3 regions of the Halopseudomonas sabulinigri genome follow, and region 1 is predicted to be linked to each of the others. Evidence: predicted binding sites of a transcription regulator. Region 1 holds the regulator's gene; each other region holds the start of a gene.

Region 1 (7,131 bases):
CGAGTTGATGACCGCTAATGTTCAGTTGCATACGGCTTCTCCTGATTGGCTTGATGTTGCTGGGTGACTGGGCGTCACCCGGTGGTGCCACTGTATGTTCCTTGACAGCTTAAACCAGTCTCTTGCGTTCGCTCGAGGGCGCGATATTGAGCGATTCGCGGTATTTTGCGATGGTCCGGCGGGCCACTTCAATGCCTTGTTCTTCCAGTAAACCAGCGATCTTGCTGTCGCTCAATGGTTTCTTTGGGTTTTCTGCAGCAACCAGTTTTTTAATCAGCGCGCGAATGGCGGTAGAGGAGAATTCGCCGCCTTCGCTGGTGCCGACATGGCTGGAGAAAAAGTACTTGAGTTCGAAGATGCCGCGCGGCGTGTGCATGAACTTCTGCGTGGTTACCCGCGAGATGGTCGACTCGTGCATGCCAACGGCTTCAGCGATGTCGTGCAATACCAGCGGCTTCATGGCTTCTTCACCCTGTTCCAGAAAGCCGCGCTGATGCTCGACAATCTGGGTGGCGACTTTCATCAGGGTTTCGTTGCGGCTTTGCAGGCTCTTGATGAACCAGCGCGCTTCCTGCAAGTGATTGCGCAGGTAGGTGTTGTCTTCACTGGAGTCGGCGCGGCGGACCATGGAAGCATACTGGCCGTTGACGCGCACCTTGGGTACGGACTCCTGGTTCAGCTCAACCAGCCAGCGGTTGTTGTCCTTGCGCACAATAACGTCGGGGATCACGTACTCCGGCTCGCCGGAGGCAATTTCACCGCCGGGCCTGGGGTTCAGTGTTTGAATCAGCGCCACGGCGTCGCGCAGCTGGTCTTCCTTCAATTTGCTGCGGCGCATCAGTTGGCTGAAGTCGCGGCTGCCAAGCAGTTCCAGGTGGTCACGGATAACCCGCGTGGCCTGCTCGAGCATGGGGGTATCTGCCGGCAACTGGCGAATCTGCAGCAGCAGGCACTCGCGCAGGTCACGTGCGCCAATGCCAACCGGTTCGAACTGCTGAATACGGTGTAGCACCATCTCGATCTCGTCCATCTCGACCTCCATTTCGGGAGGCAGTGAAGCGAGAATGTCGTCCAGGGATTCTTCCAGGTAGCCGTCGGCGTTGATGCCATCAATCAGCGCGATGGCAATTTCATAGTCGGTTTCCGACATCGGGATAAGGTTGAGCTGCCACTCCAGATGGCTCTGCAGCGTCTCACCGGTGCCGGTGCGCGAGGTGTAGTCCCAATCCTCTTCATCCTGGCTGGGCAGGGAGCTGGCTGAGGTCTGGTAGACGTCCTCCCATTGGGTATCGACCGGCAGCTCGTTGGGAATCTGTTCGTTCCAGTTACCGTCCTGTTCGGGCTGGCTGTGCTGGTCGATGGCATCCAGCGAGACGGGTTCGGGCACGCTGACCGAGGTATCGTCCCCGGTGTTGTCGCTGTCGTTGGCATCATTGCTGCCGGCGCTGTAATCGTCGTCGCCGTCGTCGGCCATCTCCAGCATGGGATTGGCCTCCAGTGCTTCCTGCACCTCCTGCTGGAGGTCGAGGCTGGATAGCTGTAGCAGTCGGATGGCTTGCTGCAGCTGCGGAGTCATCGTCAGCTGCTGCCCCATCTTGAGGACGAGCGAGGGTTTCATTGTGTGGCGAATTACCTTGTGCGCTTGATCAAACTGTTAGCGAGGCCGCTCGGGCTCATGTTGTTTTGTAGCATGCCTGAAACCTTTGCCGTTTTATAGCCGGAAGGCGTGGCCCAGGTAGACGTCCTTGACCGTCTGATCGGCCAATACCGTATCGGCGTCACCTTCGGCGATTATGTGGCCTTCGTTGACGATATAGGCCTTGTCGCAGATATCCAGCGTTTCTCGCACGTTGTGGTCGGTGATAAGCACGCCAATGCCCTTGTCTTTCAGGTGCTGGATGATCTGTTTGATGTCGCTGACCGAAATGGGGTCAACGCCGGCAAAGGGCTCGTCGAGCAGAATGAAGCTCGGGTCGGTTGCCAATGCGCGGGCAATCTCAGCGCGGCGCCGCTCGCCACCGGACAGGCTCATGCCCAGATTGTCACGCAGGTGCTGGATGTGAAACTCGCGTAGCAGTGATTCCAGCTTGCCCTTGCGGCCCTCGGCGTTGAGGTCCTTGCGGGTTTCCAGAATGGCCATGATGTTGTCGGCAACCGTGAGTTTGCGGAAGATCGAAGCTTCCTGTGGCAGGTAGCCGATACCTTCGCGCGCGCGGCCGTGCATCGGCAGTGCGGTGATGTCGCGATCATCGATCTGCACCGCGCCCTGGTCAGATTTGACCAGCCCGACAATCATGTAGAAACAGGTGGTCTTGCCGGCCCCGTTGGGGCCCAGCAGGCCGACCACTTCGCCGCTGTCGATCGCGACAGAGACATCTTTCACGACCTGGCGAGCCTTGTAGGCCTTGGCCAGATTACGGGCCTGTAATGTGCTCATGGTGCGGCGGGCTCGCTGGCGTCTTCGGCGGGTGCGGCGCTTTCGGCGCCGCGACTGCGGGGCTGGATAGTGATCTCGATGCGGCCATTGCCGTTGCTCTCGGCGCCGCTGGCGCCACTGCTGCTGTTGCGCCCAGCATCAACCACCTGGGCGGGAATGTCGTAGCTGACGTAGTCACCCTGAAAGGTATTGCCGGACTGTTCGAGGAAGGCCTTGTCGATCAACACGACGCGCTCATCGGCGGCGTGGTATTCGATGGTCTGGGCGCGCGCCTTGACCGGCGCCTTGTTGGCCTCCGGCGTCTGCTGATAGGTAGCCGGGCCGCCCTGGGTCACCAGCTTGTTCAGCTCGCCATTGGCATCAGTGGTCAGGGTAACGCGGCTACCGGTCAGGCGCATGCTGCCCTGGGTGATGATGACGTTGCCGGTGTAAACCGCAGTGTTGCGCTTGTCGTCCAGCGTGGCAGCATTGGCTTGAATGCGAATGGGCTGGGCGCTGTCGCTTGGCAGGGCGAATGCGGACGCGGCTGGATAGAGCAGCAGCGACATGACAAAGAGGGATTTAGCGCACCTCATGTTGGCCTCGTACGGTGGACAGCAGCTGCAGGCGGCCGTCATTGAGAAATAACTGCATGCCCGTGGCGGTGGTTACGCTACGCGCAGCTTCGATTTTAACCTCTTGATCTGTTTCGGCATAATCGCGCGCCGGAAACAGCGTCAGGGCAGAAGAGGTCAGGCGGCGGGTCGGTTGATTGGCGATCTCCTGTTGCAGCAGTACATTGCTGCTCAGGTCAACGCGATCCCCCTTTTCAGTTACCAGACCTTCGTCGGCTTCAAGCAGCCAGGGTGCAGGCTCTTCGCCTCGATAAAACAATAACTTGGGCTGCTCCAGGTGCGTACTGCCATCCTCGACCTGGTGGATGGCGTGGGTGGTGGTCAGCTCGTATGTGGTTTTGCCCTGTTCGTTCAACGCCTGGATACGGGCATTGTCGATATAGAAGTCAGGCCGCGCTGCTGCCTGGCTGCTGGTCGGCGCGAAGCTGGCCGGGCGGATGTTCCAGTAGCCCATGCTCAGCGCCAACACGACACCCAGCAGTACCAGCAGGCCGGTTAGCAGGTAGCGCGGTACGCTCAGTTTCACAGGTAGGCAGCCTGCGCGGCTTCGAGTGTGCCTTGCGCTTGCATGATCAGCTCACAGAACTCGCGCGCCGCCCCCGCGCCGCCGTTAGCCAGCGTCACGCCGTGTGCATGCTTGCGCACAAAGCCATCGGCGCTGGCCACGGCGATGCCCAGGCCAACCCGGCGAATTACGGGTAAATCGGGCAGGTCATCGCCGAGAAAGGCGATTTCATCCAGTTCGACCGGCACCCGTTCGCGCAGCTCGCCGAGTGCAGTGAGCTTATCTTCGCGGCCTTGGATAAGGTGCTGGATGCCCAGTGCCGCGGCGCGGCGCTCGACCAGCGGCGACTTGCGGCCGCTGATGATCGCGGTTTCAACGCCGGAGGCGATGAGCATCTTGATGCCATGCCCGTCGAGGGTGTTGAACGACTTGAATTCGGTGCCATCGGGCATGAAGAACAGACGGCCATCGGTGAGTACGCCATCGACGTCAAAGATAGCCAAGCGGATGGCGCGAGCGCGCTCGGTCAGTTGTTTCGGGGTCTGGTTCATACTACTCCTGCGCGCAGCAAATCGTGCATGTTCAGCGCGCCGACGGGCAGGCCTTCGGCGTCGACGACAAAGAGGCCGTTGATTTTCGCATCTTCCATGATCTTCAGCACTTCGGCGGCGAGCATACCACTGCGTGCGGTCTTGCAGTGGGCCGTCATCACATCGGCAATCCTCATCGCATTAAAGTCGATGCTTTGATCCAGCGTGCGGCGCAGATCGCCGTCGGTAAAAATACCCACCAGTTGCTGTTGTTCATCGATCACGCCGGTCAGCCCCAGCCCCTTGCGGGTCATTTCCAGCAGCGCGTCGCGCAGCGAGGTTTGCTGGTCGACCAGGGGCATGGTGTCGCCGCTGTGCATGATGTCGTCTACCAGTAACAGCAGGCGGCGGCCGAGGCTGCCGCCGGGGTGCGAGAAGGCGAAATCTTCAGCGCTGAAGCCGCGTGCTTCGAGCAGTGCGATGGCCAGCGCATCGCCCATCACCAGGGCAGTTGTGGTACTGGAGGTAGGCGCCAGATTCAGTGGGCAGGCCTCTTGTTCTACTGCTGTGTCGAGGTTGGCGACGGCGGCCAGCGCCATGGTTGAGGCGGGGTTGCCGGTGATGGTGATCAGTGGCACGCCCATGCGCTTGATCAGCGGCAGCAGGGTGACGACCTCGGCCGTGTTGCCCGAGTTGGATAGCGCGATAACCACATCGCTCGGCGTAATCATGCCCATATCGCCATGGCTGGCTTCACCCGGGTGGACGAAAAACGCCGGAGTGCCAGTGCTGGCCAGGGTAGCGGCCAGTTTGCGGCCAATGTGGCCGGATTTGCCCATGCCGGTAACGACGATACGGCCGGTGCAGGCGAGAAGCGTGTCGCAGGCAGTCTCAAAATGCTTGTCCAGACGCTGTAGCAAAGAGTCTACGGCGTCGCGCTCCAGGCCGATGGTGCGGCGCGCGGAGGCTATGTAATCAAAGTTGGGCATGGTGCTTCATCTGTGATCGCTGAGCGGTGAAGTATAGCGGGTTGTGCTGCGTAACTCACCAGTGCGCACGATTTCCGGGCGAGAGTGTCCAGCGCCATACCCAATAATGGGTAACGGTGTGTTTCCCGCCTTGGGCTGCACTGGTGTAACTGATATATTACGCGGCTTAACTTGCCCGAGGTGTGGGCGCGATCGGGAAGAGCACATCCAGATATGACCGATTCTTCGGATTACATTGTTGATCTGCAGCAGATTACCTTTCGACGGGGCTCGCGGCTGATCTTCGATGGCGTGGATATTCGCATTCCACGCGGCAAGGTGACTGGCATCATGGGGCCGTCGGGCTGCGGTAAAACCACGCTGCTGCGCCTGATTGGCGCGCAGCTGCGGCCGGACAGCGGCGCGATCTGGGTCAATGGTCAGAATATTCCAGAATTGGGTCGTGAGCAGTTGTTCGCCGCGCGCCAGCACATGGGTATGTTGTTTCAGAGTGGTGCCTTGTTTACCGATCTCAACGTCTTTGAGAACGTCGCCTTTCCATTGCGCGTGCATACCGAACTGCCGGAAGACATGATTCGCGACCTGGTGCTGCTGAAATTGCAGGCTGTTGGTTTGCGTGGTGCGCGCGAATTGATGCCCGATGAGCTGTCCGGTGGCATGAAGCGGCGGGTGGCCTTGGCGCGGGCGATCGCGTTGGACCCTGAGCTGATGATGTACGACGAGCCCTTCGTCGGCCAGGACCCGATTTCCATGGGCGTGCTGGTGCGTTTGATCCGCCTGCTCAACGATGCGCTGGGGCTGACCAGTATCGTTGTTTCGCACGACCTGGCGGAGACCGCGAGCATTGCTGACTATTTATATGTAGTAGGTGACGGTCAGGTGCTGGGGCAGGGTACGCCGGACGAGCTGATGAATTCGGATAATCCGCGCATTCGCCAGTTCATGCAGGGTGAGCCGGACGGTCCCGTGCCGTTCCACTTTCAGGCGCCTGAATACCTGTCCGACCTATTACAGCAGGAGCACAAGCGGTGAGTGTGATGTCACGGGTTGGCCTGCTTGGCCGCGCCGGTCTGGATACCCTGTCGGCACTGGGTCGCTCCGGTCTGTTTCTATTTAATGCGCTGCTCGGCCGTGCGCGTTTTGGTAACGGTTTTACGCTGCTGCTGCAGCAATTGTATTCGGTGGGTGTGCTGTCCCTGGCCATCATCATCGTGTCCGGGCTGTTCATCGGTATGGTGCTGGCGCTGCAGGGTTACAACATCCTGGTCGGTTACGGCTCCGAGCAAGCGGTAGGCCAGATGGTCGCGCTGACGCTGCTGCGGGAGCTGGGGCCGGTGGTGACGGCCCTGTTATTTGCTGGCCGTGCCGGCTCTGCGCTGACTGCCGAGATCGGTCTGATGAAGGCTACCGAGCAATTGTCCAGCATGGAGATGATTGGTGTTGATCCGCTGAAGTACGTGATTGCACCGCGGCTGTGGGCTGGCTTTATCTCCATGCCGCTGCTGGCCATGATCTTCTGCGTGGTCGGTATCTGGGGCGGCTCGCTGGTCGCGGTGGACTGGCTCGGCGTCTACTCCGGCTCCTACTGGGCGAATATGCAAAATTCCGTTGAGTTCGTCGATGACGTGCTCAACGGCATGGTCAAGGCGGTGGCTTTTGCCTTCGTAGTTACCTGGATTGCGGTATTTCAGGGTTATGACTGCGAGCCGACGTCGGAAGGCATCAGCCGCTCCACCACGCGCACTGTTGTCTATGCCTCTCTGGCGGTGCTCGGGCTGGACTTTATTCTCACTGCTTTGATGTTCTGATTAGCCAAGGAAACAACCAATGCGTACCCGTAATCTGGAATTGATCGTCGGTGTCTTTATCTTGGCGGGGCTGCTGGCCTTGGCCGTGCTGGCGGTTCGGGTAAGTGGGCTCACGCCCAGCAGCGCCGGCGACACCTATAGTGTGCATGCCTATTTCGACAACGTGGCGGGGCTCACGCCCAAGGCCAAGGTCACCATGTCTGGAGTGACCATCGGTCAGGTCACTGCTATCGAGTTCGACAAGACGC
Region 2 (7,131 bases), 630 kb from region 1:
GCGGCGCGCAGCATCATGCGCTTGAGCACCACGCCCATCTGGCTGTTTTCCACGTTCTGCAGGATTTCCGCAACCACCCCTTCAAAGGGCACGCTGACGAAGCGCAGGCGATGGCTGGCGGCATAACGCTCCCACAAATAGTGCGCAACCTGGCGCACGCCCAACTCATGGGCGCGACCACCCAGGTTAAAGAACACAAAGTGGGGCAACAGGCCACGCTGCAGCATCTGGTAGCTGGCTACGGTAGAGTCGAAGCCACCAGAAAGCAGGCTCAACACCGGCTCCATGGTGCCCAGCGGGAAACCACCCATGCCCTGATGTCGTGCCTGGATCAGGAACACCCGCTCATTACGAATCTCAATCTGCACCACGACCTCGGGTGCCTTCAGCGAAACCCCGGCAGCGCCGCAGCGCTGATTCAGCGCGCTACCGACCTTGATGCCGACATCCTGCGAGCTGAAATCATGCGTCCCTACGCGCTTGCAGCGTACCGAAAACCACTTGCCACGCACCTGCTCGCCCAGCGTGGCGACACACAGCTCTGCCAGCTCATCCAGCGTGCCCAAAGGGTATTCGTGCACCTCATGACAATGCGCTATGCCGGGCGTGTTTTTCAGCCGCTCAATGCAGCGCTGCTGCAACGCCGGATCAGCGCCCAGGTTGACCTCCAGGCTATCCCAATTGCCATTGACCCGGGCATCCGGGTCAATATCGCGCAACAGACGCTTCAGGTTCGCTTTCAGCTGGGCCACGAAGCGCTTGCGCACCTGGCGGGATTTGATGGTGATTTCGGGGAAGAATTTGATGATCAGTTTCATGGGATTGGTGTAAGGTGCGCAAAGCCTCGCATTATACCCTAGAGTGGTAGCGGGGCGCGCGGCAGCATCCACACAGGCATAGCACCAAAAAAGTGCATAGATCCCAGCATCTGCACTTAATAGGTGCGCCATAATGGTGCGCTTTGACGCTTTTTTGAGCAAAGCCCGGCAAGAATGGGCCTTTCGGGCCATGCTCCGAAATGGCACACCTTTTGCTCACTTGTAATGCAACCGATGTGCGGACCCGATCCGCTCGAATTAAAGAGGCGCCAGGCCAGATGCCTGGCAAACGATTCCTTTTGGAGGAAACCATGTCGAAAACGATGCAACTGATCAAAGAGTATGACGTGAAGTGGGTTGACCTGCGCTTCACTGATACCAAAGGCAAGCAGCAGCACGTCACTATGCCTGCTCGTGATGTCAAAGATGACTTCTTCGAAGAAGGCAAGATGTTCGACGGTTCCTCTATTGCTGGCTGGAAAGGCATCGAAGCTTCCGACATGATCCTCATGCCCGATGACAGCACCGCGGTCATGGACCCCTTCACCGAAGAGCCTACTCTGATCCTGGTTTGCGACATCATCGAGCCTTCTACCATGCAAGGCTACGAGCGCGACCCACGCGGCATCGCCAAGCGTTGCGAAGAGTATCTGAAGTCCACCGGCATCGGTGACACCGTCTTTGTTGGCCCAGAGCCTGAATTCTTCGTTTTCGACGAAGTGAAGTTCAAGTCCGACATCTCTGGCTCCATGTTCAAGATCTACTCCGAGCAGGCCTCCTGGAACACTGACGGCGACTTCGAAACTGGCAACAAGGGCCACCGCCCTGGCGTTAAAGGTGGTTACTTCCCGGTTCCTCCGGTCGACCACGATCACGAAGTCCGTACTGCCATGTGTAATGCCATGGAAGAAATGGGCCTGACCATCGAAGTTCATCACCACGAAGTGGCAACTGCTGGTCAGAACGAAATCGGCGTCATGTTCAACACGCTGGTAGCCAAGGGCGACGAAGTACAGACCCTGAAGTACTGCGTACACAACGTTGCCGACGCTTTCGGCAAGACCGCTACCTTCATGCCCAAGCCACTGTACGGTGACAACGGCTCCGGTATGCACGTACACATGTCTATCGCCAAAGACGGCAAGAACACCTTCGCTGGCGAAGGCTACTCCGGCCTTTCCGACACTGCCCTGTACTTCATTGGCGGTATCATCAAGCACGGTAAGGCACTGAACGCGTTCACCAACCCGTCTACCAACAGCTACAAGCGTCTGGTCCCTGGCTTCGAAGCTCCGGTCATGCTGGCGTACTCCGCCCGCAACCGTTCCGCCTCGATCCGTATTCCTTACGTTTCCAGCCCGAAAGCCCGCCGCATCGAAGCACGCTTCCCTGATCCGGCTGCCAACCCCTACCTGTGCTTCGCGGCACTGCTGATGGCTGGCCTGGACGGTATCCAGAACAAGATCCACCCTGGCGATGCTGCCGATAAGAACCTGTATGACTTGCCGCCGGAAGAAGCGAATCAGATCCCACAGGTTTGCGGTAGCCTGAAAGAGGCACTGGAGTCTCTGGACGCTGACCGCGAGTTCCTGACCAAGGGCGATGTCTTCACCAATGACTTCATCGACGCCTACATGGAGCTCAAGAGCGCCGAAGAGATCAAGGTTCGCACCTTCGTTCACCCGCTGGAATACGACCTGTATTACAGCTGCTGAACCTGGCGCAAGCCCGGTAGTCAAAAAAGGGTGCCCTTTCGGGCGCCCTTTTTTTACGCCTGTCGCCCGGAGCCACAGGGCGATGGCGGGAGGCCTGCTCTCGGGCTATAAAGAGTACTGCAAGGATGGGCGATGGCCCCCAGGAGAAAAGACCATGTTGAAAAAGTCAGGCATTGCCCTGTCGCTGCTATTACTCAGCGGCATCAGCGTCAGTGCGGCAGCCAGCGATGTGTATACGTGGACGGACGAACAGGGCAATCGGATTTACTCTGATCAGCCCAACCCCAAGTCCACCAAAGTCGAGGTTGGCCCCACCAACAGCATCGAGCCGCCCAAGCCTATTCCGGCGTTCGAATCCCGCAACAACGATAACAGCAACGCAAGCACCAGCGCCGCCAGCAGCGCCGGATACCGCAGCCTGACCATTACCAGCCCCCCCAACGATACCGCCGTGCGGGCCAACGATGGCAACATAACCCTCACCGTGAGCGTAGATCCGCCGCTGCGCATGGGCAGCCTGTTGCGCGCCCAGGTCGATGGCAACTTGAATGAACAGGCGATTCCCGGCAGCGGCCAACCTACCGCCACCCTGACCCTGCCGAACCTGGATCGCGGCAGCCACGAGGTGAGCGCCGTGATCATGGACACCAAAGGACAGGTACTGCTGTCCAGCGAGCCGGTCACCATCCACGTCCAGCGCACCTCGTTGAATCAGCCTGGCCGGGTGGGCAACCCGAATCAGGCGCCGATGGCGCCCGCAGCGCCTACCGCACCGAACGTGCCCAAGCCACCCGCGAACCCCGGCAGTAATTAACCCCCCTCGGCGCGGCAGTATCAACCGCCGCGCCAGCGCTACGCACTATTTTTGTGCATACTCCCTGTTGCAGGCTCCAATTCGTGCGCCAAAGGTTGGCGCAGCTTTTGCCAATGCCATCCTAGTGCCACCACAGAGGGCCGGCTAAGCCTAACGTCACGACCGCGCAGTACACGCTGAAGGCGCCTAATTCAAGGCGTGCAGCTACGCCCGTCGAGCACTGCAGCGGAAAGCCACACAAAGGAGCAAAAGAAAAACCCGAGCGCCGCATTTGCGCCCCGAATTGGTTCGCTTCTTGCATTTCTCTGCCCAAACCATGGATATAGCTATGCTGCCTGATCGATTTTTACGCCAGATCCTCGACAACCTGACCACCGCCGTGCTCTTGCTCGATGGCGACTTGCGCCTGAGCTTCATGAACCCGGCGGCGGAAATGTTGCTGGCAGTCAGCGGCCAACGGGTGTTCCAGCAGCCGGTGAGTGAACTGTTTACCGACACCGCCGCCGCTCTGGAATCACTCCACAACGCGGTAGAGAACGCCCACCCCTTTACCAAGCGCGAAGCGCAGCTGAGTTTGACCAACGGGCAGACGCTGATGGTGGATTACTCGGTAACCCCCATCATGGCTGCTAATCGTAACTGGCTGCTGATCGAGCTATACCCGCGTGATCGGCTGCTGCGCATTACCAAGGAAGAGGCGCAACTGTCCAAGCAGGAAGTCACCAAGGTGCTGGTACGCGGCCTGGCCCACGAGATCAAGAACCCACTGGGCGGGATTCGCGGCGCGGCGCAGTTATTGGCCCGCGAGCTGCCGGAGGAGTCGCTCAAGGACTACACCGACGTCATCATCGAAGAGGCTGACCGCCTGCGCAATCTGGTCGACAGCATGCTCGGGCCCTATCGCCCCCCGGCGCTGCGCCCGATCAACATTCATGAGATCACCGAGCGGGTTTGCAGCCTGATCGAGGCCGAAACCCAGGGCGTACTCAAGCTCAAGCGCGACTATGACCCCAGCATCCCGGACATCAATGCCGACCGCGAGCAGCTGATTCAGGCGCTGCTCAATATCGTCCGTAACGCCATGCAGGCAATTGCCGAGCACCGCCCGCTGGAGCAGGGCTGTATTACCCTGCGTACCCGGGCGCTGCGCCAGTTCACCATCGGCCAGACCCGCTACCGCCTGGTCTGCCGCCTGGAAGTGATCGACAACGGCCCCGGCATCCCCTCGGACATCGTCGAAAGCATCTTTTACCCGATGGTCAGTGGCCGCGCCGAAGGCACTGGCCTGGGGCTGTCGATCACGCAGAACATCATCGGCCAGCATCAGGGCCTGATCGAATGTGACAGCGAACCGGGCTGCACCACCTTCACCCTGTTCCTGCCGTTGGAAAAGGACATAAGTGACTGATTTGCCTTGCAACAAAGTTTACCCAGCGCGTCGATTCGGGCTTCTGCCCCGCCGCCCTAGCCTGATACCGAATCAAGCCGCCACCGGCGCGCGAGTTCGCTGTCATTGATTAACGAGCCTTGTCTCAACTGCCTGCCGGCTGCACCGGAACTGGAGAACTGATTTATGACCCGCTCACCCAATCGTGCTGAAAATGTCTGGATCGTCGATGACGATCGCTCCATTCGCTGGGTTCTGGAGAAGGCCCTGCAACAGGAAGGCATGGAGCCGGTGAGCTTCGACAGCGCAGACGCCGCTCTGTCACGCCTGCAGCGCCAACACCCGGATGTGCTGATCAGTGATATCCGCATGCCCGGCACCAGCGGTCTTGATCTGCTGGCCAGCATTCGTGAACGCCACCCCAAGCTGCCGGTGATCATCATGACGGCGCACTCGGACCTCGACAGCGCGGTCGCCTCTTACCAGGGTGGCGCGTTCGAGTACCTGCCCAAGCCCTTTGACGTCGACGAAGCCGTAGCCCTGGTACGCCGCGCACTGGCCCACACCTACGAACAGGAATCGCAGGAAGAGGAGCTGGATCAGACCCGGACGCCGGAAATCATTGGCGAAGCCCCGGCCATGCAGGAAGTGTTTCGCGCCATCGGCCGGCTTTCCCATTCCAATATCACCGTGCTGATCAACGGCGAATCCGGTACCGGTAAAGAACTGGTGGCGCACGCGCTGCACCGCCATAGCCCGCGCGCGCGCAACCCCTTCATTGCCCTGAACATGGCCGCAATCCCCAAGGATCTGATGGAGTCCGAGCTGTTCGGCCACGAGAAAGGCGCCTTTACCGGCGCCAGCGTGCAGCGCCGCGGCCGCTTTGAGCAGGCCGATGGCGGCACTCTGTTTCTCGATGAAATCGGCGACATGCCAGCGGAAACCCAGACCCGATTGCTACGCGTACTGGCCGATGGCGAGTTTTACCGCGTGGGCGGACACACGCCGATCAAGGTCGACGTGCGCATCATCGCCGCTACCCACCAGAATCTCGAAGGCCTGGTACAGGCCGGCAAGTTCCGTGAGGATCTATTCCACCGCCTCAACGTGATTCGCATCCATATTCCCAAGCTGGCCGAACGCCGCGAAGACATCCCGGCACTGGCCCAGCACTTTCTGGCCAAGGCAGCGCAGGAGCTGGCCGTTGAACCCAAGGTGCTCAAACAGCAAACCCAGGACTACCTGCGCAACCTGCCGTGGCCGGGCAACGTACGCCAGCTGGAAAACACCTGCCGCTGGATCACCGTCATGGCCTCCAGCCGCGAGGTGTTGATAGAAGACCTGCCCCCAGAAATGCTCACCCAGCACCAGGACAGTGCGCCGGATGGCCACTGGGAGCACGGTTTGCGCACCTGGGCCGACCAGGAACTGGCCCGCGGCGTGACCAACCTGCTGGACATTGCGGTACCCGCGTTCGAGCGCATCATGATCGAAACGGCCCTCAAACACACCGCCGGCAGACGCCGCGATGCCGCGCAGTTACTGGGCTGGGGCCGCAACACCCTGACCCGCAAGATCAAGGAACTGGGCATGAATGTGGACGGCTCCGACGACGACGAAAGCGAATAAAGTACGCCCGGAGTAAAACTGGCACGCTTGATGCTAAATGACTAATGGGTGTATTTGGGGTGACCTCGGTTCAGGCAGGCTGGGGTCGCCTTTTTTTATGGGCGATTGAAAAGCAGCTGGAAGCTGGAAGCAAACCCAGCCCGGAGCGCTTTAGGCTGCCAGCCGTTATCTTTAGCCACCCGCCCAATACCAACACCCGCCCCTACTCGGACCGCCTCTAGCTTCTAGCTTGCGGCTTGCGGCTTGCGGCTTGCGGCTTGCGGCTTGCGGCTACGCGAGCCTAAACTGCCCTCCCGCTGCCAGCTTGATGCCTTTACCATGTTTCATATCGCCCTGCTTGAACCCGAAATTCCGCCCAATACCGGCAACATCATTCGCTTGTGCGCCAATACCGGCTGCCAACTTCACCTGATCGAACCGCTGGGCTTTGAGCTGGATGACAAGCGCCTGCGCCGGGCGGGGCTGGATTACCACGAGTTTGCCGCGGTCAAAACCTATCCCAACCTCGATGCCTGCCTGCAAGCGGTGGAACCCAATCGCGTTTTTGCCTTGAGTACCAAGGGCACGCAGAACTTCAGCGAGGTTCAGTTCGCTGCCGGTGACCTGTTTCTGTTCGGCCCAGAGAGTCGCGGCCTACCAGTTGAGGTGCGTGAGGCGTTGCCCGCGGACCAGGTGCTGCGCATCCCCATGCGCCCTGACAGCCGCAGCCTGAATCTGTCGAACAGCGCAGCAATTCTTATTTATGAAGCGTGGCGACAGCTGGGGTAT
Region 3 (7,131 bases), 460 kb from region 1:
CTGATGGCTTTTTCTTCACTCTATTTTGCGACCCTGCTGATGCTGCTTGGCAGCGGTTTGCTGGGTACCTATCTGGGCTTGTATCTGGCCGCGAAGGAGGTGAGTGAAATCTGGATCGGTGTGCTGATGACGGGGTACTACGTAGGTCTGGTCATGGGGGCGTCGATCGGGCACCGGATGATTGCGCGGGTTGGCCATATTCGTGCCTTCGTTGCCAGCGCGGGGGTGGTAACTGCGTCAGTGCTGGGGCATGCGTTGACCGATAATGTCTCCATCTGGCTGGCGCTGCGGGTGCTCACGGGCATGGCCATGATGTGTCAGTACATGGTGCTGGAGAGCTGGCTGAATGAGCGCGCCGAGTCCCATCAGCGCGGCATGGTGTTTGCCAGCTACATGGTCGTGACCTTCCTTGGGTTGGTGCTCGGTCAGGTGGTGTTTACCGTGATGCCGACTTTGCAGATAGAGCATCTGCTGTTTGTCGCCATGTGCTTTTCACTGTGCCTGGTGCCGGTTGCCGTCACCAAGCAGATTCACCCGGCGCCACTGCACCCAGCGCCGCTCAAGGTCAAACTCTTCGTTGAGCGCATTCCACAGGCCTTGACCACCATCGCGGTGGCCGGTCTGATGCTGGGCGCGTTTTACGGTATGGCGCCGGTGTTTGCCAAGACCGCCGGCCTGACGACCTCACAGATCGGTATTTTCATGGCAGTGACCATCTGCGCCGGGTTGATGGCGCAGTGGCCGGCGGGCTGGCTGTCGGACCGGCTTGACCGTAGTCATCTGATTCAACTCAATGCGATTGTGCTGACCGGCGTGTCTGTGATGATTGCGTTGGACCTGCTGCCGGGCATGGCGCTGATGGTGCTTACCTCTCTGTTCGGGTTGCTGGTGTTTACCCTTTACCCGTTGGCGGTCGCCTTGGCCAATGACCACGTTGAGCCGGATGACCGGGTGCCGCTGTCGGCCATGCTGCTGGTGACCTTTGGCCTGGGTGCCAGTGTTGGCCCTTTGGCCAGCTCGGCGATGATGAAACTCTGGGGCGCCGACATGCTGTATGTCTTCATGGCCTGCTGCTCGCTGGTGTTGGTATTCCGCGTCCGCGCTGGCGCAGTGACCGGCGAGCACCTGGTGGAGGAGGCGCCGCTGCACTTCATGCCGGCCGCCGGTAACCTCGCCAGCTCACCGTTGGCAGCTGCGATTGATCCTCGGGTCGATGAACAGGCGGTCGCTGACCAGATGCAGGACGACGTGGTGGAAGAGGAGCCAGCGCCCTTGTCCGAGGCGGAAGTGGCAGCAGCGGATGCCGATCAGGACGACCATCGTCCGGGCTGAAGGTTTTTTTACCAGTGCCAGGTGGGCGGCGTTCTCGCCCACAGGATGCTCGCTGCAAGCAAGCTGATGGCGCGCGCTGGCGCCGGGTGAGTCCGGCGCATTCGCAGGTAGCTTAGAAAAGGTCTTCTTTTTCGATGCGGCGCGCTTCGCGCTGAAGGTGGTTGACGAAGCGGTCTATCTGCCGCTGCGCGAGGGGCGAAGGCTGGCGGAAATGCGCGCCAACGTGGGTTTCGTTTGCGGTTTCCACGAAGGCCGCATGGCGGATTTCCAGGCCCAGTTCCAGGCGCCCGGTCTCGGGCAACTGCAGATAGCAGGGCTCGAACAGTTCACCTGGTTGCAGCGACTTACTCAGATCGCCATCGAGTCGAATCTTGCAGCCGGTGGCGGAGATGTCCATCAGAAAGGCTTTCAGGCTGCGCTGGCGCTCGGGGTGGTTCAGCTCCAGCGCAATGTCGGCGGTGCGGCGGACGCTGGCTCGGAAGGCGCCACGTTTCTGGTGATAGATGAGTTCTTCCGGCATCTTCGCAGCGTAGGCGGGTGCATCGTCGAGCATCACCTGAGTAGCGCCAGGGCAGCTCCAGCGGATATGAATGCCCTCATGCCAGGCATCCACCTTGTAGGCCTCACCCTGGCTGGCGTAGCGGTCGCCTTCGCGCGGAATCATCTCGTCAATCCAGACGTCGCCACGATCGCCATCGAGGTTGACGATAAAACTCTGGAATTTCTGGGTACGATCTTCAAAGGTGATGATCAAGGGGTCGCGAGATTGCATCAGTGTCTTGAGTAGCGCGGTAATCTCAATCGGGGAGCGGACTTCGCGAGGGGGCTGTGGACCAGCTTCTTGTGAGAATAGGGTGGACACTTAGGGCTCTCGGTATTATTGGTTTTGGCTTGCGGACTACTATACAGCAAGCTGGCTGATTGGCATCACCTCAGACCTTGGTAAGGTCACGTGACACGCCTGACCGGCTCCGATTGCCCAGTTGGTCATAGATGTTCTGGCTGGATTCGCCCTGATTGCGCAGCAGGTCGAGCAGGTTGGAGGTGCTGTTCTGGCTATGTCGAACCAGTCGTGCATTGCGGTCATTGGCGGCCTTGCAGGCTTCCAGGTGCTCGAGAAACTGCTGATAGGCGGCGCTGAGTGCTTCATCGTTCAGGCCGCTAACATGGCTTTGCAGGCTCTGAGCGCTGATTTGCTGCTGGCTGCAATAGTGCTTGATGCTCTGATCGTGGCGGGCGAGGGCTTCGATCAGCGGGCGCTTTTCCTGCAGCAGTTGTTCCAGTTCGTCCATGCTTTGCTGCACTATGGCCTCGCGCTCGCGCTCGGTCAGTGCAAGGTAGCGTTCACAATCCTGGTCAGCCTGTTGAAGAATATCGTTCAACGCGTGCATCGGTGCCTCCGCAAGCATTGGCCAGGATCAGACAGCCGGTCAGCTTTCGAAACTGAGCAGCTTGTCTGCAATCCGGTTGCTATCGACCTGATAACTGCCGTCAGCAATGGCCTGTTTGATCTGGTTAACACGCTCGCTATCGACTTCCGGCAGCTCACGCAGACGCTCTTCAATGGCCTGCAGCTGTTGTGCCTGCTGGCTGAGGCTGACCGATGAGCGCTCGCTTGTGGCTTCCTGAGTAGTACCGCTAGTAGCTTTCTCGGCGTTGTCGAGCGTTGCGTCACGCTTGCCAGACGTGCTGCTGGTCTGGTTGCTGCGGCCGGCTCCGTTAGGACCATTCGGCGAGTTGAAGTCGATGACCATGATGAATTCCTCAAACTGTAAAATCTTCTCTAACCGCTTTAACGGCCGCGAGGCTGAAAACTTTAGGGAAAATAAGTGTGAAGAGCATCACAGTACGGCGTGCTCGGTTCTGTCGGCAGTATATCCCATAATTTGCCGTTCATCACATGTCTACCCTGACCTGTCCCGGCCCGCTGACACGGGCCTTTATCTCACGGTTCGAGCGCGTGTTGCGCACTCGGATCTGTGCTCCCAGCGTACCGCTTTCCAATGCCTCGCCGGGCATTTTCACCGATACATTGCTGTTGCTGGCGCTGATGACTACCTTGTCGCCACGTTGCACCACCTCGTTTTGTTCTACCACGGCAAAGGTGATGATGGTATCCGGTGGCACCGGTCGGGTCAGGCGCATGCCAATCGCCTGCTGCGGATCAACCAGATATTTGTCGCGCAGCAGGCTGGTGTCGCGCTCCTTCAGGGTCAGGTCGGTTGCGCTGAGCAGACTGTTGCGCGCCAGCGGACGGGCACTGACCAACACCTGTTGGTACAGGCTGACCTGGCCGGGTACAAAAAGGCGCCAGGGAGAGCTGCTGTTACAGGTCAGGCGGACGGTAACCCTGCCAACCGGGATGTCGGGGCTTTCCAGCTCGGCGCTGAGTTGATCTTCCGGGCACACAGGCAGGCGCAGTCTGGCGTCGAGCCGGTTGAGCTTGATCTCGTAGCGCGCCGGCAGACCACTGCGTGCAATATGTTCCTCGACTTCCTGCTCAAGAAACCCATTGGTCGCGCCGATAAGCTGGTCAATGAGCGGGTTGGCGAGCGCTGACGTGGAAAAAAATATCGCCAATGCCGCGCACCCGGTGATAAAACGCATACAATTACCTTTATAACAAATGGTCGGTGCGTGTCATTTTACTGTCAGTCCAATAGCCTCAAGGCCATTGCTGCAGGAAACATGCCGCATTGAGCTCAAGACGAGAAGGAGCTGCCCATGGCTGGTGTAATGGATTCAGTCAATCAGCGGACACAGCTGGTTGGTCAGAATCGGTTGGAGCTGCTGCTGTTCAGGCTGGCAGGCAATCAGCTATACGGGATCAACGTGTTCAAGGTGAAAGAGGTGCTGCAGTGCCCTCGCCTGACCACGATGCCGAAGCTGCATCCTGTGGTTCGCGGTGTGGCGCACATTCGTGGTGGCACTCTGCCGATTCTTGATCTCAATCGCGCAACGGGCGGGCCAGGGCTGGATAATCTGGATACCGCTTTCGTTATCATCACTGAGTACAACTACAAGGTTCAGGGTTTTCTGGTTCGCTCGGTTGAGCGCATCGTCAACATGAACTGGTCCGAGATTCATCCGCCGCCAAAGGGTACCGGTCGCGATCACTACCTCACCGCGGTGACGCGGGTCGACAATCAGATGGTGGAGATTATCGACGTCGAGAAGGTGCTGGCCGAGGTCGTGCCGACCAATGAGAAGATTTCCGAGGGCGTCATCAACCAGGAAACCAACGCCGAGGCGGTGTCTCGCCGGGTACTGATCGTTGATGACTCGTCGATTGCGCGCAAGCAGGTGTCGCGCTGTCTGCAGGAAGTGGGGGTCGAGATCATTACCCTCAATGATGGCAGGCAGGCGCTGGACTGGCTCAAGTTGCAAGCTGAACAGGGTGAAGATGTCAGCAAGACCTTGCTGATGATGGTCTCGGACATTGAAATGCCCGAAATGGATGGCTATACGCTGACCGCAGAGATACGCAACGATCCACGGCTGAAAGATCTGCACGTGATGCTGCATACCTCGCTCTCGGGTGTATTCAACCAGGCGATGGTCAAGAAAGTGGGTGCTGACGACTTTCTTGCCAAGTTCAAGCCCGATGACCTGGCGCAGCGGGTTATTGATCGTCTGCACGCCGTGCGCGATCAGGCCGAGTAGCGGACGGTGAGGAACCCAACACTGAATTCACACAACGCAAGGCGGCCCGAGTGACTTTGGCAAATCAGGACTTTCAGGTATTTCGCGAGTTTTTGGAAAAAGCCTGCGGCATTGTACTGGGTGACAACAAACAGTATCTGGTGTCCAGCCGATTGAACCGTCTGCTTGAGCAGGAGAAGATCGGCAGCCTGGGCGAACTGGTCAAACGTATCCAGGCGCAGCCGCGCGGTGGTTTGCGTGAGTCGGTGATCGACGCGATGACCACTAACGAGACCCTCTGGTTTCGCGATGTTTATCCGTTCGAAGTGCTGAAGAAGAAACTGATTCCGGAGTTCATCAAGAACAATCCAGGCCAGCGTCTGCGTATCTGGTCAGCGGCTTGCTCGTCGGGTCAGGAGCCGTATTCGCTGAGCATGTCGATTGACGAGTATGAGCGCAGCAACCTTGGCCAGTTGCGTGGCGGGGCGCAAATTGTGGCCACGGATCTGTCGGGTGGCATTTTGAACGCCGCCAAGAGTGCCGAATACGACAGTCTGTCGGTGGCCCGCGGCCTGTCACAGGATCGTCTGGCGCGTTACTTTGATCAGTTGGCGCCAGGTCGCTGGGCGGTGAAGCCGCCACTGCGTAACCGGGTCGAGTTCCGCGCGATGAATCTGCTCGACAGCTATTCGATGCTGGGCAAGTTCGACATCGTGTTCTGCCGGAATGTGCTGATTTACTTCTCTGCTGACGTCAAGAAGGACATCCTGCGGCGTATTCATGGCACCCTCAAGCCGGGCGGCTATCTGATGCTGGGCGCCTCCGAGGCTCTGAACGGCTTGCCGGAACTCTATCAGATGGTGCAGTGCAATCCGGGTATCGTGTACCAGGCTCGCTGATTTTTCTCCCGCCTTTCTTCTCTCTTTGCCGCTCCCCAGTGGGCGGCAAAACTCTTGCCGCTTACCCCTGATGTTGGCACTGCCGCTTGCCGCCTGCCGGTAACGCTTTGCCGCTTTACCTCGTACTTGATTCCTAACTCTATGTATTTTATGGGATTTGTTTTTTGGCATGCCCTTTGCTTTGTTGTTGGCAGAAAGGTCTTTTGGCCACAGCGCCAGAACGAGGAAGGTTGCCATGAGTTTGAGTTTCGAAAACGCACTTGGATTGCACGAGCAAGCGCTCAAGTTCCGCTCTCAGCGGGCTGAGGTGCTGGCCAACAATCTCGCCAATGCGGAAACCCCCAACTACAAAGCGCGGGATCTGGACTTCAGCGCGGTGCTGGCTGCCCAGCAGACCGGCGGTAGCCAGGCGGTCGCTGTCGCGCAGACCGATGATGGCCACATTGCTGCCGAGAGCCTGATTGATCAGGTGGCTGGCCTGCGCTTTCGTAACCCACTGCAGCCCTCGCTTGACGGCAATACCGTAGACCCTGAGGCCGAGAAGGCCGCCTACGCGGAAAATGCCATCGACTTTCAGGCCAGTTTCACCTTCCTCAATAGCAAATTCAAAGGGCTGATGACGGCCTTGCGGGGAGAGTAACGCATGTCACTCGATAAGGTTTTCGACATCGCCGGTTCCGGCATGAGCGCACAGTCGCTGCGCCTGAATACGGTCGCCAGCAATATTGCCAACGCCGAGACGGTCTCCAGCAGCATTGATCAGACCTACCGCGCACGCAATCCGGTTTTTGCCACCATTTTCAGTGCACAGCAGGGCAATGGAGCTTCACTGTTCAGCGATGAGCAGCAGGCGGGCGAGGGTGTGCAGGTGCTGGGCGTGGTGGAATCAGATGCCGAGCTCGAGCCGCGCTATGAGCCGGATCACCCGATGGCGAACGAAGAAGGTTATGTGTTTTATCCCAACGTCAACGTGGTGGAAGAAATGGCCAACATGATGTCTGCGTCGCGTTCTTATCAGACCAACGTGGAAGTCATGAATACCGCCAAGACCATGTTGCAACGCGTCCTTACCCTGGGCCAGTGATCGGAGATCTATAGACCATGAGTGTCAGCAATAATGTGGCAGTGGGCAACAGCGTACTGGACCAGTATCAGCTCGATTCCGAGCGTCAGCCCAAGAATGATGAGCTGGGCAAGGATCAGTTTCTGGAGCTGCTGGTCGCGCAAATGAATAACCAGGACCCGCTGTCGCCGCAGG

What was found. Region 1 encodes sigma-54, which starts transcription at its own class of promoters, with help from an activator protein. Its sites were predicted from a motif close to ANTGGCATNNANNTTGCTNT; they were not measured.
Region 2: the regulator sigma-54 is predicted to act here: its motif matches at 1,018-1,037, upstream of glnA (glutamate--ammonia ligase).
Region 3: the regulator sigma-54 is predicted to act here: its motif matches at 6,037-6,056, upstream of flgB (flagellar basal body rod protein FlgB).

What each region holds. Positions count from the first base shown of each region.
Region 1 covers NZ_LT629763.1:3,558,146-3,565,276, forward strand. Annotated here, with positions in the region: gene hpf (ribosome hibernation promoting factor) at 1-31, opposite strand, end outside; gene BLU26_RS16170 (RNA polymerase factor sigma-54) at 110-1,618, opposite strand; gene lptB (LPS export ABC transporter ATP-binding protein) at 1,712-2,437, opposite strand; gene lptA (lipopolysaccharide transport periplasmic protein LptA) at 2,434-3,012, opposite strand; gene lptC (LPS export ABC transporter periplasmic protein LptC) at 2,999-3,577, opposite strand; gene BLU26_RS16190 (KdsC family phosphatase) at 3,574-4,107, opposite strand; gene BLU26_RS16195 (KpsF/GutQ family sugar-phosphate isomerase) at 4,104-5,075, opposite strand; gene BLU26_RS16200 (ATP-binding cassette domain-containing protein) at 5,289-6,107, shown strand; gene mlaE (lipid asymmetry maintenance ABC transporter permease subunit MlaE) at 6,113-6,883, shown strand; gene mlaD (outer membrane lipid asymmetry maintenance protein MlaD) at 6,903-7,131, shown strand, end outside.
Region 2 covers NZ_LT629763.1:2,928,977-2,936,107, reverse strand. Annotated here, with positions in the region: gene thiI (tRNA uracil 4-sulfurtransferase ThiI) at 1-818, opposite strand, end outside; gene glnA (glutamate--ammonia ligase) at 1,130-2,533, shown strand; gene BLU26_RS13220 (DUF4124 domain-containing protein) at 2,688-3,347, shown strand; gene glnL (nitrogen regulation protein NR(II)) at 3,676-4,755, shown strand; gene ntrC (nitrogen regulation protein NR(I)) at 4,921-6,363, shown strand; gene trmL (tRNA (uridine(34)/cytosine(34)/5-carboxymethylaminomethyluridine(34)-2'-O)-methyltransferase TrmL) at 6,682-7,131, shown strand, end outside.
Region 3 covers NZ_LT629763.1:4,021,569-4,028,699, forward strand. Annotated here, with positions in the region: gene BLU26_RS18420 (MFS transporter) at 1-1,332, shown strand, start outside; gene BLU26_RS18425 (flagellar brake protein) at 1,445-2,104, opposite strand; gene BLU26_RS18430 (flagella synthesis protein FlgN) at 2,265-2,723, opposite strand; gene flgM (flagellar biosynthesis anti-sigma factor FlgM) at 2,763-3,086, opposite strand; gene flgA (flagellar basal body P-ring formation chaperone FlgA) at 3,229-3,939, opposite strand; gene BLU26_RS18445 (chemotaxis protein CheV) at 4,057-4,995, shown strand; gene BLU26_RS18450 (CheR family methyltransferase) at 5,046-5,873, shown strand; gene flgB (flagellar basal body rod protein FlgB) at 6,109-6,513, shown strand; gene flgC (flagellar basal body rod protein FlgC) at 6,517-6,957, shown strand; gene flgD (flagellar hook assembly protein FlgD) at 6,975-7,131, shown strand, end outside.